DNA from 2 places in the Mesorhizobium sp. DxT genome. Region 1 is predicted to be linked to the other one. Evidence: riboswitches for the same ligand, from Rfam matches in the RefSeq annotation. Region 1 holds a riboswitch; the other holds the start of a gene.
What was found. A riboswitch is a leader RNA that binds a small molecule or an ion and turns the genes downstream of it on or off. The one in region 1 is predicted to bind cobalamin.

Region 1 (5,554 bases):
CTGCCGAGTGACGTCAGCCCATACCGTCGCCGGTCGCACGGCTTACGGCGGTGTGGTGCCTTCCATGGCTAGTCGCCGTAAGGCACCCACACGTTCTTGACCTCGACGGCCCGGCGCAGGAATGGCTTGAGCGATCCGGCGTCGCCGTTCCAGTCGACGGCCTGTCCGTTCGAGGTCCAGACGCGCTTCAGGTTGCCGGTGGATTCCAGCTCGGCGGCCTTGCAGGTTGCAGCGTCGGCGACGAGCCAGAGACCGTCGACATCATCGTGCTTGGCCAGCACGCCCGCGAGTTCGCCTGTGCGCCCGGTGACGATGTTGACCGCGCCTGCGGGAATATCCGACGTTTCCAGCACCTGGTAGAGGTCGGTCGCGATCAACGGCCAGCGTGCAGATGGCACGGCGACGACGCTGTTGCCCATGGCCAGCGCCGGTGCCAGCATAGCGACGAGGCCGAGCAGCGGTTGCTCGTCGGGCGCGACGATGCCGATGACGCCGACCGGCTCGTTGAGCGCCAGGGTGACGGTGCGGGCAGGGGGATTGTGCACGGTGCCTTCGAACTTGTCGGCCATGCCTGCGGCTTCGAACAGCCGTTCGATCGAGGCGTCGACCTCTGCGCGCGCCGCCTTCACCGATGCGCCGGTGAGGCTTGCGATGCGCGCGGCGAACTCGTCGGCGCGGATCGTCAGGTTCTCGGCCAGGAAATAAAGCACCTGAGCGCGATTGTAGGCCGTGGCACCGGCCCATCCCTTGGCGGCGCGCGCGGCGCTGACGGCGTCGCGGATGTCCTTGCGACTGCCCAGCCCGACTTCGCCGGCATGGCGGCTCTTGGCGTCGTGAACTGCCATGGAGTAGTTGCCGTCCGGACGCGTCTGCTTGCCGCCGATGAAAAGCTTCGGAGTGCGGTCGATGAAGGAGCCGTCGCCGTCTGAGCGTTCCGAGACGCCGCCAGGCGCCTCATAGACCTTGATCGGTTGGCTCTTGCCCTTTGGCAGGGCGAGATATTCGACCATGCCCTCGCGGCCGCCTTCGCGCCCGAAGCCGCTTTCGCGATAGCCGCCGAAGCCGCAGGCGGCATCGAACATGTTGGTCCCGTTGATCCACACCACGCCGGCCTTGAGCTGCGGCGCGACATGCAGGGCGAGATTGACGTTCTCGCTCCACACGGAAGCTGCCAGCCCGTAGCGGGTGTTGTTGGCGAGTTCGATCGCTTCTTCCGTGTTGCGGAAGGTCATCGTCGCCAGAACCGGGCCGAACACCTCCTCCTGGGAGAGGATGTTGGCGGGGGCTACGTTGGTGGCGAGCACCGGCAGGTGATACCAGCCGGTCGCTGGCACTTCGCCAGCCGGCTGCCAGCACTGCGCGCCCTGCTTTTCGCCCTCGGCGACGAGGCCGCGCACGCGCTCGAGCTGGGTGCGGTCGACCAGCGGGCCGATGTCGGTGTTCTTGTCGAGCGGGTCGCCGAGCCGCAGCTTCTCCATGCGGGCGCGCACCTTGGCGAGGAAGGCGTCGGCGATACCTTCCTGCACCAGCAGCCGCGAGCCGGCGCAGCAGACCTGGCCCTGGTTGAACCAGATGCCGTCGACGAGGCCTTCGACCGCCGAATCCAGATCAGCATCCTCGAAGACGATGAAGGCCGACTTGCCGCCCAGTTCCAGCGACAGCTTCTTGCCCGAGCCGGCGGTTGCCTTGCGGATGATCTTGCCGACCTCGGAAGAGCCGGTGAAAGCGATCTTGTCGATGTCGGGGTGATTGACGATTGCCGCGCCCGCTTCCGGGCCGCCATGAACGATGTTGACGACACCCTTGGGCACGCCGGCTTTCTCGCATATTTCGGCGAACAGAACGGCCGTCAGCGGCGTGAATTCGGCAGGCTTCAGCACCACCGTGCAGCCTGCCGCGAGCGCCGGCGCGATCTTCCAGGCGAGCATCAGCAACGGGAAATTCCACGGGATGATCTGGCCGGCAACACCGACCGCTGCATGGCCCGGGAACTCCTTGCCCAGCGACTGCGCCCAGCCGGCATGATGGATGAAGTGGCGGACCGCCAGCGGGACGTCGATGTCACGGCTTTCGCGGATCGGCTTGCCGTTGTCGAGCGATTCCAGCACGGCGAAAAGCCGCGCATGGCGCTGCATGGCGCGGCCGATGGCGTAGAGCACGCGCGCACGCTCATAGCCGGAAGCGGCCTGCCACTTCGGGAGCGCCTTGCGGGCGGCCGTGACGGCGGCGTCAATGTCGGCGTGGCCGGCCTCGGCCAGGCTCGCCAGATGTTGGCCGGTGGCGGGTTCGGCAGTGTCGAAGGTCTTGCCGCTCGCAGCCTTCTTCCATTGGCCGCCGATGAACAGGCAGGCGGAGAAGTCGCGCGAGGCAAGCCACGCATCGGCTTCGTTGCGCGCCTCCGGGGCAGGGCCGTATTCCATGGCGTGATAGCGTTCAAGAATGTTCACGGTGGTTCCCCGTCAGGCCATGGCGTGGCGATGGGCGGCCGAGTAGTGGCCGGTCAGGTGGTGTTCGAGCTGGCGCTCGATGTCGGTGAGCAGGCTCGATGCGCCGAAGCGGAAAAGGTCCGGCTCCAGCCAACGGCGGCCGAGTTCTTCCTTCATCAGTACCAGCCAGTCCAGCGATGCCTTGGCGGTGGAGATACCGCCGGCAGGCTTGAAGCCGATCTTGAAGCCGGTGCGCTCCTCATAGGCTCGGATGGCGCGCGTCATGATGAGGCCGACCGGCAGGACGGCATTGACACTTTCCTTGCCGGTCGAGGTCTTGATGAAGTCGGCGCCCGCCATCATCGCCACCATCGACGCAAGCATCACATTGCGCAGCGTCGACAATTCGCCGGTGCCGAGGATGACCTTCAGGTGCGCTTCCCCGCAGGCTTCGCGGAACTGCGCGACTTCGTCGTAAAGTTCCTGCCACTTTGCCCCCAGCACCAGGCCGCGCGGGATGACCACGTCGATCTCGTCGGCGCCATCGGCAACCGACGCCCTGATTTCGGCGATCCGTGTTTCCAGCGGCGACAGCCCGTGCGGAAAGGCGGTGGAGACGGCGGCGACGTGGATGCCGGTGCCTTCCAGCGCCTTGACCGCTGTCGCGACAAAGGGATGGTAGACGCAGACAGCCGCTGGCCGGATCACCGTGTCGCCCAGCCCGAGGCCGGCGACCAGATCGCCGCGCAGCGGGTTGCGCGCCTTGGTGCAGAGGCGGCGCACGCGCTCGTCGGTGTCGTTGCTGTTCAGCGTCGTCAGGTCCATCAGGCTGATTGCGCGCAGCAACCATGCCGCCTGATTGTCGGCCTTGATCGAGCGGCGCTTGGTCAGCGTCGTCGCGCGCCGCTCCAAGGCTGAACGGTTCACATGCCGCATCTCTTCCAGCCAGCCGAGATCCAGCTTCATGCCGGGATTGCGCGGCAGGTCGGTATGCGCAGCCGCAGCCGCTGTCGGCAGCGTATGCAGGCTGGCGCCGGCAGCCTGTCGTGTCGAGGTGCTCGTCATGGCACTTTCTTTGTCCCGTTGGTCAAAGTTTATGCAGCTATCGCACGAATTCGAGTGAAACGAAACGGTGCGGCGCACCATGCCGCAGCGTTGTGAACCCTGTGTCGTCTTTGCGTCTGCACGGTGTCGCTTTCGCGTGTTTGCCAGCCACGCAGCCGTGGTTAGATGTGCATGCCTGAGGTGCTGCTTCGTGACGATCGAAGCGGAGAATTGGGAAGCCGGTCGAAATCCGGCGCTGCCCCCGCAACGGTAGCGGAGCTGAATATCTCGACGGGAGACCACTGGACGACAATGTCCGGGAAGGTGTCGGGAAGGTCCTGCAAGGGACGGCTCCGGAGCCCGGAAACCAGCCTTCGGCATACGAAACCGACTGATCGCGGTGGGCGGTCAAGAGGCGAAGCGGCGCGGACCTGGCCAGCATGGCCATGTCGCGGCTCCTCCTTCCCTCCATCACCACCAGTTCAGTCCTTGTGATGACGATGCGAGGACAGGACATGGATGCGCGCAACGAAATGCTGGGGCTGATCCGCAGCCGCAGATACGGCTATTCGCTGGAACAGCCCTTCTACACTGACCCCGAGTTCTTCCGGCTCGACATGGACCTGATCTGGTATCGCGACTGGCTGTTCGTGGGCCACGATTGCGAATTGCCGAAGCCGGGCAGCTTCTTCACCGTTCAGGTTGGCCGGTATCCGGTCGTGCTGGTCCGCGATCGTGACGGGCAGATACGCGCCTTCCACAATTCCTGCCGGCATCGCGGCAGCCGCGTCTGCGCGGCGCAGAAGGGCCTCTCCGCGCGCCTCGTCTGCCCCTATCACCAGTGGACCTACGATCTCGACGGCAAGCTCCTGTTCGCACGCCAGATGGCGGACGATTTCGACCCGTCGCAGTTCTCGCTCAAGCCGGTCGCCTGTGAGAGCGCCGGCGGCTACATCTTCATCTGCCTTGCGCCGGAGCCGGCCGACTTCGGGCCGTTCCGGGCCATGATGGAACCCTATTTCCTGCCGCATAGGCTGGCCGATGCAAAGGTCGCCTACGAATCCACCATTATCGAAAAGGGTAACTGGAAGCTGGTCTGGGAGAACAACCGCGAGTGCTACCACTGTGCGGCCAACCATCCCGAGCTTTGCAAGACGTTCCCGGAAGCGCCCACGGTGACGGGGGTCAACGGCGCGGAAAGCGATCCCGAAATGCTGGCGCATTGGGCGAAATGCGAGGCGGCGGGGTTGCCTTCCCGCTTCCGCATCGACGCGGACGGCCAGTATCGCGCGACCCGCGCGCCGCTGCTGCGCGATGCCGTCAGCTACACGATGACCGGCAGGCGCGCGGTCAAGCGCAACCTTTCCGACAGCGTCTCCACCGACCGCATCGGGTCGCTGCTGCTCTACCATTACCCGACGACATGGAACCACATTCTGGGCGACCACGCCGTCACCTTCCGCGTGCTGCCGGTCAGCGCTACCGAGACGGCCGTCACCACTAAGTGGCTCGTGCACAAGGATGCCGTGGAGGGGGTGGACTACGACATTGCCGAACTGACCCATGTCTGGACCGAGACCAACGACCAGGACCGCAGGATCGTCGAGGAGAACGCCTTCGGCATCAATTCGCCCGCCTACGAACCCGGTCCTTATTCGGAGCTGCATGAAGGCGGCGTGATCCAGTTCGTCGAGTGGTACGCCTCTTTCATCGAGCCGCGGCTGGCCGAGACGGAAACCCCGGCGCTCAGAAGCGTGGCGTGAGGCGACAGCGATGAACGCGATGACGGACGCCGCACTCTACCGCCACCTCGACGAGATGACGCCGTGGAACGACCGGCTTCAGGTGCTGGAGGTCATCGGCATCGCCGACGAGGCGCCCGACGTGAAGACCTTCACCTTCCGGTCGGACAACCAGACCTGGTTCCGGTACAAGCCGGGGCAGTTCATCACGCTGGAATTGCCGGTTGGCGACGAGCCGCTGCTGCGCACCTACACGCTGTCGTCGTCGCCCTCGCGGCCGTTTTCCATCGCGGTCACGGTCAAGGCGCAGGCCGGCAGCGTCGCAACGCGCTGGATGCTGGA
Region 2 (5,554 bases), on a different contig from region 1:
GTACGTCTCGTCGAACAGGTTCTCGACCGAGAACTTCATCGTCGACTTCTCATCGAAGCGATAGCTGGCGGACAGATCGACCGTAACATAGTCCGGCGCCCTGGTGGTGTTGGCCACGTTCGAGTGCTTGGAGGCCACGTAGAGCACCTTTGCCGATAGGTCGAGCTTGTCGGTGGCGGCAAAGTTAAGCTCCGCGCCCGCCTTGAAGCGATCGCGGTTGGGGATGTGGAGCCCATTGTCGAGGTTCACCGGGTCGCGCACGTCAAGCGTGACCTTGCCGCTCCAGCGCTCATCGAATGCGTGCCAGACCGATGCTTCGAAGCCGGTGATGCGTGCACGCGCGACGTTGAACGGGATGTAGGTCGGCGGAACCGACGCGATCGCGTCCCGCAGCCACGTCTGGTAGAAAACGAGATCGACGCTGGTATCGGCGTTGGGCTGCCAGGCTAGCCCGACCTCGTAGGTCTGCGACTTCTCCGGACGCAGGTCCGGATTGGAATAGCCGGGATAATAGAGATCGTTGAAGGTCGGAGCGCGGAAGCCGGTGCCGTAGGACGCGCGGCCGACGAGGCCGGGCACGAATTCGTAGCTGGCGCCGATATTGTAGGTGGTCGCATCCCCGAACTGCTCGTTGTAGTCGTGGCGGATGCCGCTATCGACGGTGAGCGCGCCATAGTCGAGCGAATATTGGGCGAAACCGGCTGCAAGCGTGCGGTCGGTGACTGCAAACGGCACGGACGTGTCGACGCTTTCGCGATAGACCTCGAAGCCGCCAAGCAGCGTGTGGTCGACCAGGCCCGTCGTGAAGCTCTTCTCAGTCGATGCAAGAACGCCATAGCGGGTCGTGTCGAACTCGTCCTCGCCCGGCACGCCGTCACGGAAGTTCGTGCTCAGGTCCACGCCGCTCGAAAATTCCACCGTCGACGACCAGTCGTCTGTGTGGTCGAAGGTTGCACCGGCCTTGCCAGCGAAAGTCGTGGTGTCGACCTCGTTGAAGCCGGGAGCGGTGGCGTCATATTGTGTGCGGCCGCGCGCTAAGAGGCCATCGGCATAGAGCCGGCCCCAGTCGAACTGCTTCGACAGCGAGAAATTGAACGAGCCCTGCATGAAGCCGTCATCATCGGGTTCGTGCCCCCAGGTCGTCGGCAGGGTGAAGTCGTAACCACGCGTGCCAAGGATGCCGCCGCCGACCGAATATTCAAGGCCGTCCACCTCGCCACGAAGATCGGCGGAGAGTTGCGCGCCCCACGGATGGCTGACGCCCGCCGTCACGCTGCCGCAGAAATTGCGGCCGTCACCGCAGGCACCGCCGCGCTTGGTGATGATGTTGATGACGCCGCCCATCGCATCGGCGCCGTATTGCGACGAATGAGGCCCCTTGGCGATCTCGATACGCTCGATCGCCGACAGAGGAATATTGAAAAGCGAGCTGGTGCCGCTGGTTGCCGATGCGGTGCGGACGCCATTGACCAGCACCAGCGTCTGGGTCGAGGACATGCCGCGAAGCTGCACGTTGGACGAAGCGCCCTGGCCACCGTAGCTGGTTATTGAAACGCCGGTATAGCGCTTCAGCAGAGAGGGCAGGTCGGCGGCCGCCGAGCTTGTTATCTCGGCCTCGTCGACAACCGTCACCGACGATGTCGAACGGATCAGCGGCGTCTCGCGCCGCAACGGCGTCGTTACCACGATCGTGTCCAGAACGGTTGTGTCGTTGTCCGTGTCGAGCGCGCTCTGCGCCTGTGCCGCTCCGCATGCCAGCGCGAGCGCGCTTGCCGTCAAAATCCACTGTCTCATGTCTGTCCCCGCTTCCAGGCAAGGGCGCTACGCGCCCCGGTTTCATCAGACCGCAGACGGTTTCAGGCGTGAGGCTTATGACGGGCGAATGCACATCGAACCCCGGCCGTTTCCGGCATGCGGCAACTTTCGATGTCACCGCGACGGACGACCGCGCTAGGACACACCCCGTATCCTGGCTTGGGTGACTGGAACAGGCAGGTCTCCTGGCTCCCGTGTCATCGCCTCCTTCCACCTTCCCGGCCGATCGAGGCCAGTGGCATGTCCGGTAGTTGGCTCAACGGTTACAGTTGCGGGGGCAGCCGCGGCATTGGCCCGCAAAGGCCGCACCGCGTTCCCATTTTCATCCGCCTCGCGGCGGAACCAGTTCCAAGATCGTGCTATCGCGTGCGAAGCCGCTCGTCAACGCAGTTGGATGCGGTTGGATCAACGGGTGATGCCGACCCTGATCGCTTCGAGGATCCGCTGGGCAGCCTTGCCGTCCCCGTAGGGGTTGCTAATTTCGCTGACACGCCGGTAGGCATCGGGAGAATCGAGAAGCTTCTCCGCCTCGCGCACGATGACGTCGGGATCGGTTCCGACCAAACGCGCGGTGCCGGCTGCCACAGCTTCCGGCCGTTCCGTCACGTCGCGGGTGACCAGCACCGGCTTGCCCAGCGACGGCGCCTCCTCCTGGATGCCGCCGGAATCGGTGATGATCAGGTGCGACCGACGCATCAGGTAGATAAACGGCAGATATTCCAGTGGATCGATCAGGAAGACATCGTCGACGCCAGCCAGCGTCTCCCGTGCGGCCTGCTGCACGTTCTCATTCAGGTGGACCGGATAGACGACCTGCACGTCGCCGCGCCGTGCCAGCCGCGCCAGCGCCTCGCACATGCGGCGCAGGCCACCGCCGAAGTTTTCCCGGCGATGCCCAGTGACCAGCAAGAGACGTTTGGCCGGATCGAGATAGGTGAAATTCGAGGCGATCGCGTTTTGCCTCTCCGCATCGCCCTCGATCAGATCGGAGGCCATAAGCAGTGCGTCGATGACCGTGTTGCCGGTGACGACGATGCGCGAACCGTCAATCCGTTCATCGAGCAGGGCTTGGCGCGCCTGCGGCGTCGGGGCGAAGAGCCAGCGTCCGACCACGTCGATGACGCTGCGGTTCATCTCCTCCGGCCACGGACGCATGATGTCGCGGGTGCGCAGACCCGCTTCGACATGGCCTACCGGCACCTGATGGTAGAAGGCCGCCAGCGTCGCCGCCATGGCCGTGGTCGTATCGCCATGGACCAGAACGACGTCCGGCTTGTGCTCGCGGATCACCTTTTCCATGCCCTGCAGCACACGCACGGTGATGTCGGTGAGTGACTGGCCGGGCGTCATGATGTCGAGATCGATATCGGGCTCGATCCCGAAGATGCCGAGCACCTGATCCAGCATCGTGCGATGCTGCCCGGTTACGCAGACGAGGGTCTCGAACGCGGAATCGGCGCGAAACGCCGCCACGACGGGCGCCATCTTGATGGCTTCCGGGCGCGTTCCGAATACGATTGCGACCTTCAAGTGCTGCTCCCCCGTCTCAGGATCACATCATCAGGCCGCGGGCTGCTCGGCCGACGGGTCCTCTCCGGTGACGCTTCCGGCCTCGCTGCTGGTGAAGTAGGCGGATGCCTTCGGCACGGACCCCCGGAACGCGATTCTCCCCTTGCGCATGACGATTGCCCGCGAGCAGAGCGCCGACAGGACGGCCGTCGAGTGCGAGGCAACGACGATTATGCCGCCGGACGCCGTGAACGTTTCCAACCGCCGCTCCGCTTTCGAATGGAAGCGCTTGTCACCGGCGCCGATCACCTCGTCGATGAGGAGGATGTCGGCCTCAAGGGCTGTCATGAACGCAAAACCGAAGCGGGCGCGCATGCCGGCGGAATAGGTGCCGACCGGCAGATCGAAGAAGTCGCCCAGCTCGGTGAAATCGACGATGTCCTCGACGACTTCGGGGATCCGCTTCGGGTCGAGCTGGTGGAGAGCGGCAAGTCGCTGGACGTTTTCCAGGCCGGTCAATCTCAGGTCGATGCCGGCGACCGTGCTGAAAAGCGTGAGGATCTTGCCGCTGTAGGTGCGGGTGCCGCGCGAAAGCGGGAGAATGCCTGCCAGCGTGCGCAGCAACGTGCTTTTGCCGGAGCCGTTGTTGCCGATCAGACCGAGGCGCATGCCTTCGCGCAGATCGAGATTGATGTTGTCCAGCGCGCGCACGAATGTGCGGCTTTCCATCTTGAAGATGGTGCCGCCGAGCAGGTCGCCTACGCCGCGTCCGCGGTCGCGACCGCTGCGCATTACCGGATAGTCGACGCCAGCCTTGGTCAGTTGGATGTGTGTCATCGCCGCAAACTCTTCGTCAGACCTTGAAGATCATCCACCTGCGCGTGACGCCGAAAAGCCAGATCGATACGGCCACCACAAGCAAGGTGAAGGAGCAGGCATAGATATATGAGAGCGCCTCCGGAACGCGGCCGAGCGCAGGCTCGCGAACCACGGCGATCAGATGGGTGAACGGATTGACCATCGCGATCAGGCTCCTCATCTCGCCGCGCTCACCGGCATACCACAGGAGCGGGGTTGCGAAGAACATGATGCCCATAATGGAATTCACTGCCTCCGAAATGTTCGGCAGGAAGGAACTTACCACCATGAAGGTGAGCGCCGTCGCAAATATGAACACGACGGCGATGATAATACCGGGTACCAGCAGCAGCATGGCCGAATTGAAGGTTTCCGGGTAAACCGCGAGGTATCCCGCAAAACCCAGTATGGAAAACGCGAAACGCACCGAATGCTCGGTCATGAAGCGCATGACGCAGGCAAGATAGGTGACATTGCCGTTGCCAAGAATGATCTTGTTTCGCGTCAGGATTCCATACCCTGATGTCACTGCGGCCGAATAAAATACAAACAACGGCAGCCCTATCGAGAGATAGCCGAAATAGTCGTGATGATTTGCCGCGACGGCCGGACCGAGCACGAGAAAGATCACCGTGACACGCAGCAGCGACTGGAAGGTGTAGAACAGCAATCCGAAACGCGTGCGGTGCATCGGAAGCTGAGCGTCGTGAAAACCGAACAGGGACCAGAACCGCCACGACGTGGCGACGGAGCGAAATTCGGCGAGGATGGCTTGCAACGGCTGATACCTTGAATTCTATCCCGCTTGATGCGGCAGCGAGTGTCCCGCGCCGCGCCGGGACACCGTTTGCCCGACCATTGAGGCGGCTGCAAGGTATTTGTTCCCTTTCACCGTTTCCAGGCCAACTGGACAGGGGCGGGGTCAGGGGCTAAGAGACCGCGTCGCCCACGCAGCCGGGATTTCATGTCGCCACCGCAGGTCATCGTCGCATCCGCGCACCCCTACATGCCGGAGATGCGGCTGGGCACCTCCTATCTCGCCGAGGCATTGGCCAATCGGGGCTGGGACGTCCTCTATCTCGACCAGCCGACGTCACTGCTTCATCTCCTTCATCCGAGATCGAGCGACATCGCCCGCAGGAAGCTGGGAAGCGCGGTCGATACGGCGCGTGGCCGCGAGCGGGTGTTTACGACACCGGCCGGCGGTAGCGTCCGGCTTCTAAGCGTTGCGGCCTGGTGGCCACATGTAAACGTTCCGGTTTTTCGCAATGCTTTCATCCTCGATCGCTGGTGGCGCTACACCTACCCTTCGATTACGCGCTACGTAGCTGCAAGCGGCTTTTCGAACGCGCGTGCGCTGTTGTTCGATAGC

Region 2: another riboswitch for cobalamin. It lies ahead of ACVJNE_RS05605 (TonB-dependent receptor domain-containing protein); the one in region 1 lies ahead of ACVJNE_RS15200 (aromatic ring-hydroxylating oxygenase subunit alpha).

What each region holds. Positions count from the first base shown of each region.
Region 1 is NZ_JBZFLJ010000007.1:224,508-230,061, forward strand. Features, by position in the region: gene ACVJNE_RS15185 (hypothetical protein) at 1-11, shown strand, start outside; gene ACVJNE_RS15190 (aldehyde dehydrogenase family protein) at 69-2,447, opposite strand; gene deoC (deoxyribose-phosphate aldolase) at 2,460-3,491, opposite strand; cobalamin riboswitch at 3,653-3,860, shown strand; gene ACVJNE_RS15200 (aromatic ring-hydroxylating oxygenase subunit alpha) at 3,986-5,233, shown strand; gene ACVJNE_RS15205 (FAD-binding oxidoreductase) at 5,253-5,554, shown strand, end outside.
Region 2 is NZ_JBZFLJ010000002.1:310,398-315,951, reverse strand. Features, by position in the region: gene ACVJNE_RS05605 (TonB-dependent receptor domain-containing protein) at 1-1,794, opposite strand, end outside; cobalamin riboswitch at 1,974-2,177, opposite strand; gene wecB (non-hydrolyzing UDP-N-acetylglucosamine 2-epimerase) at 2,221-3,345, opposite strand; gene ACVJNE_RS05595 (ABC transporter ATP-binding protein) at 3,376-4,161, opposite strand; gene ACVJNE_RS05590 (ABC transporter permease) at 4,178-4,960, opposite strand; gene ACVJNE_RS05585 (glycosyltransferase family protein) at 5,147-5,554, shown strand, end outside.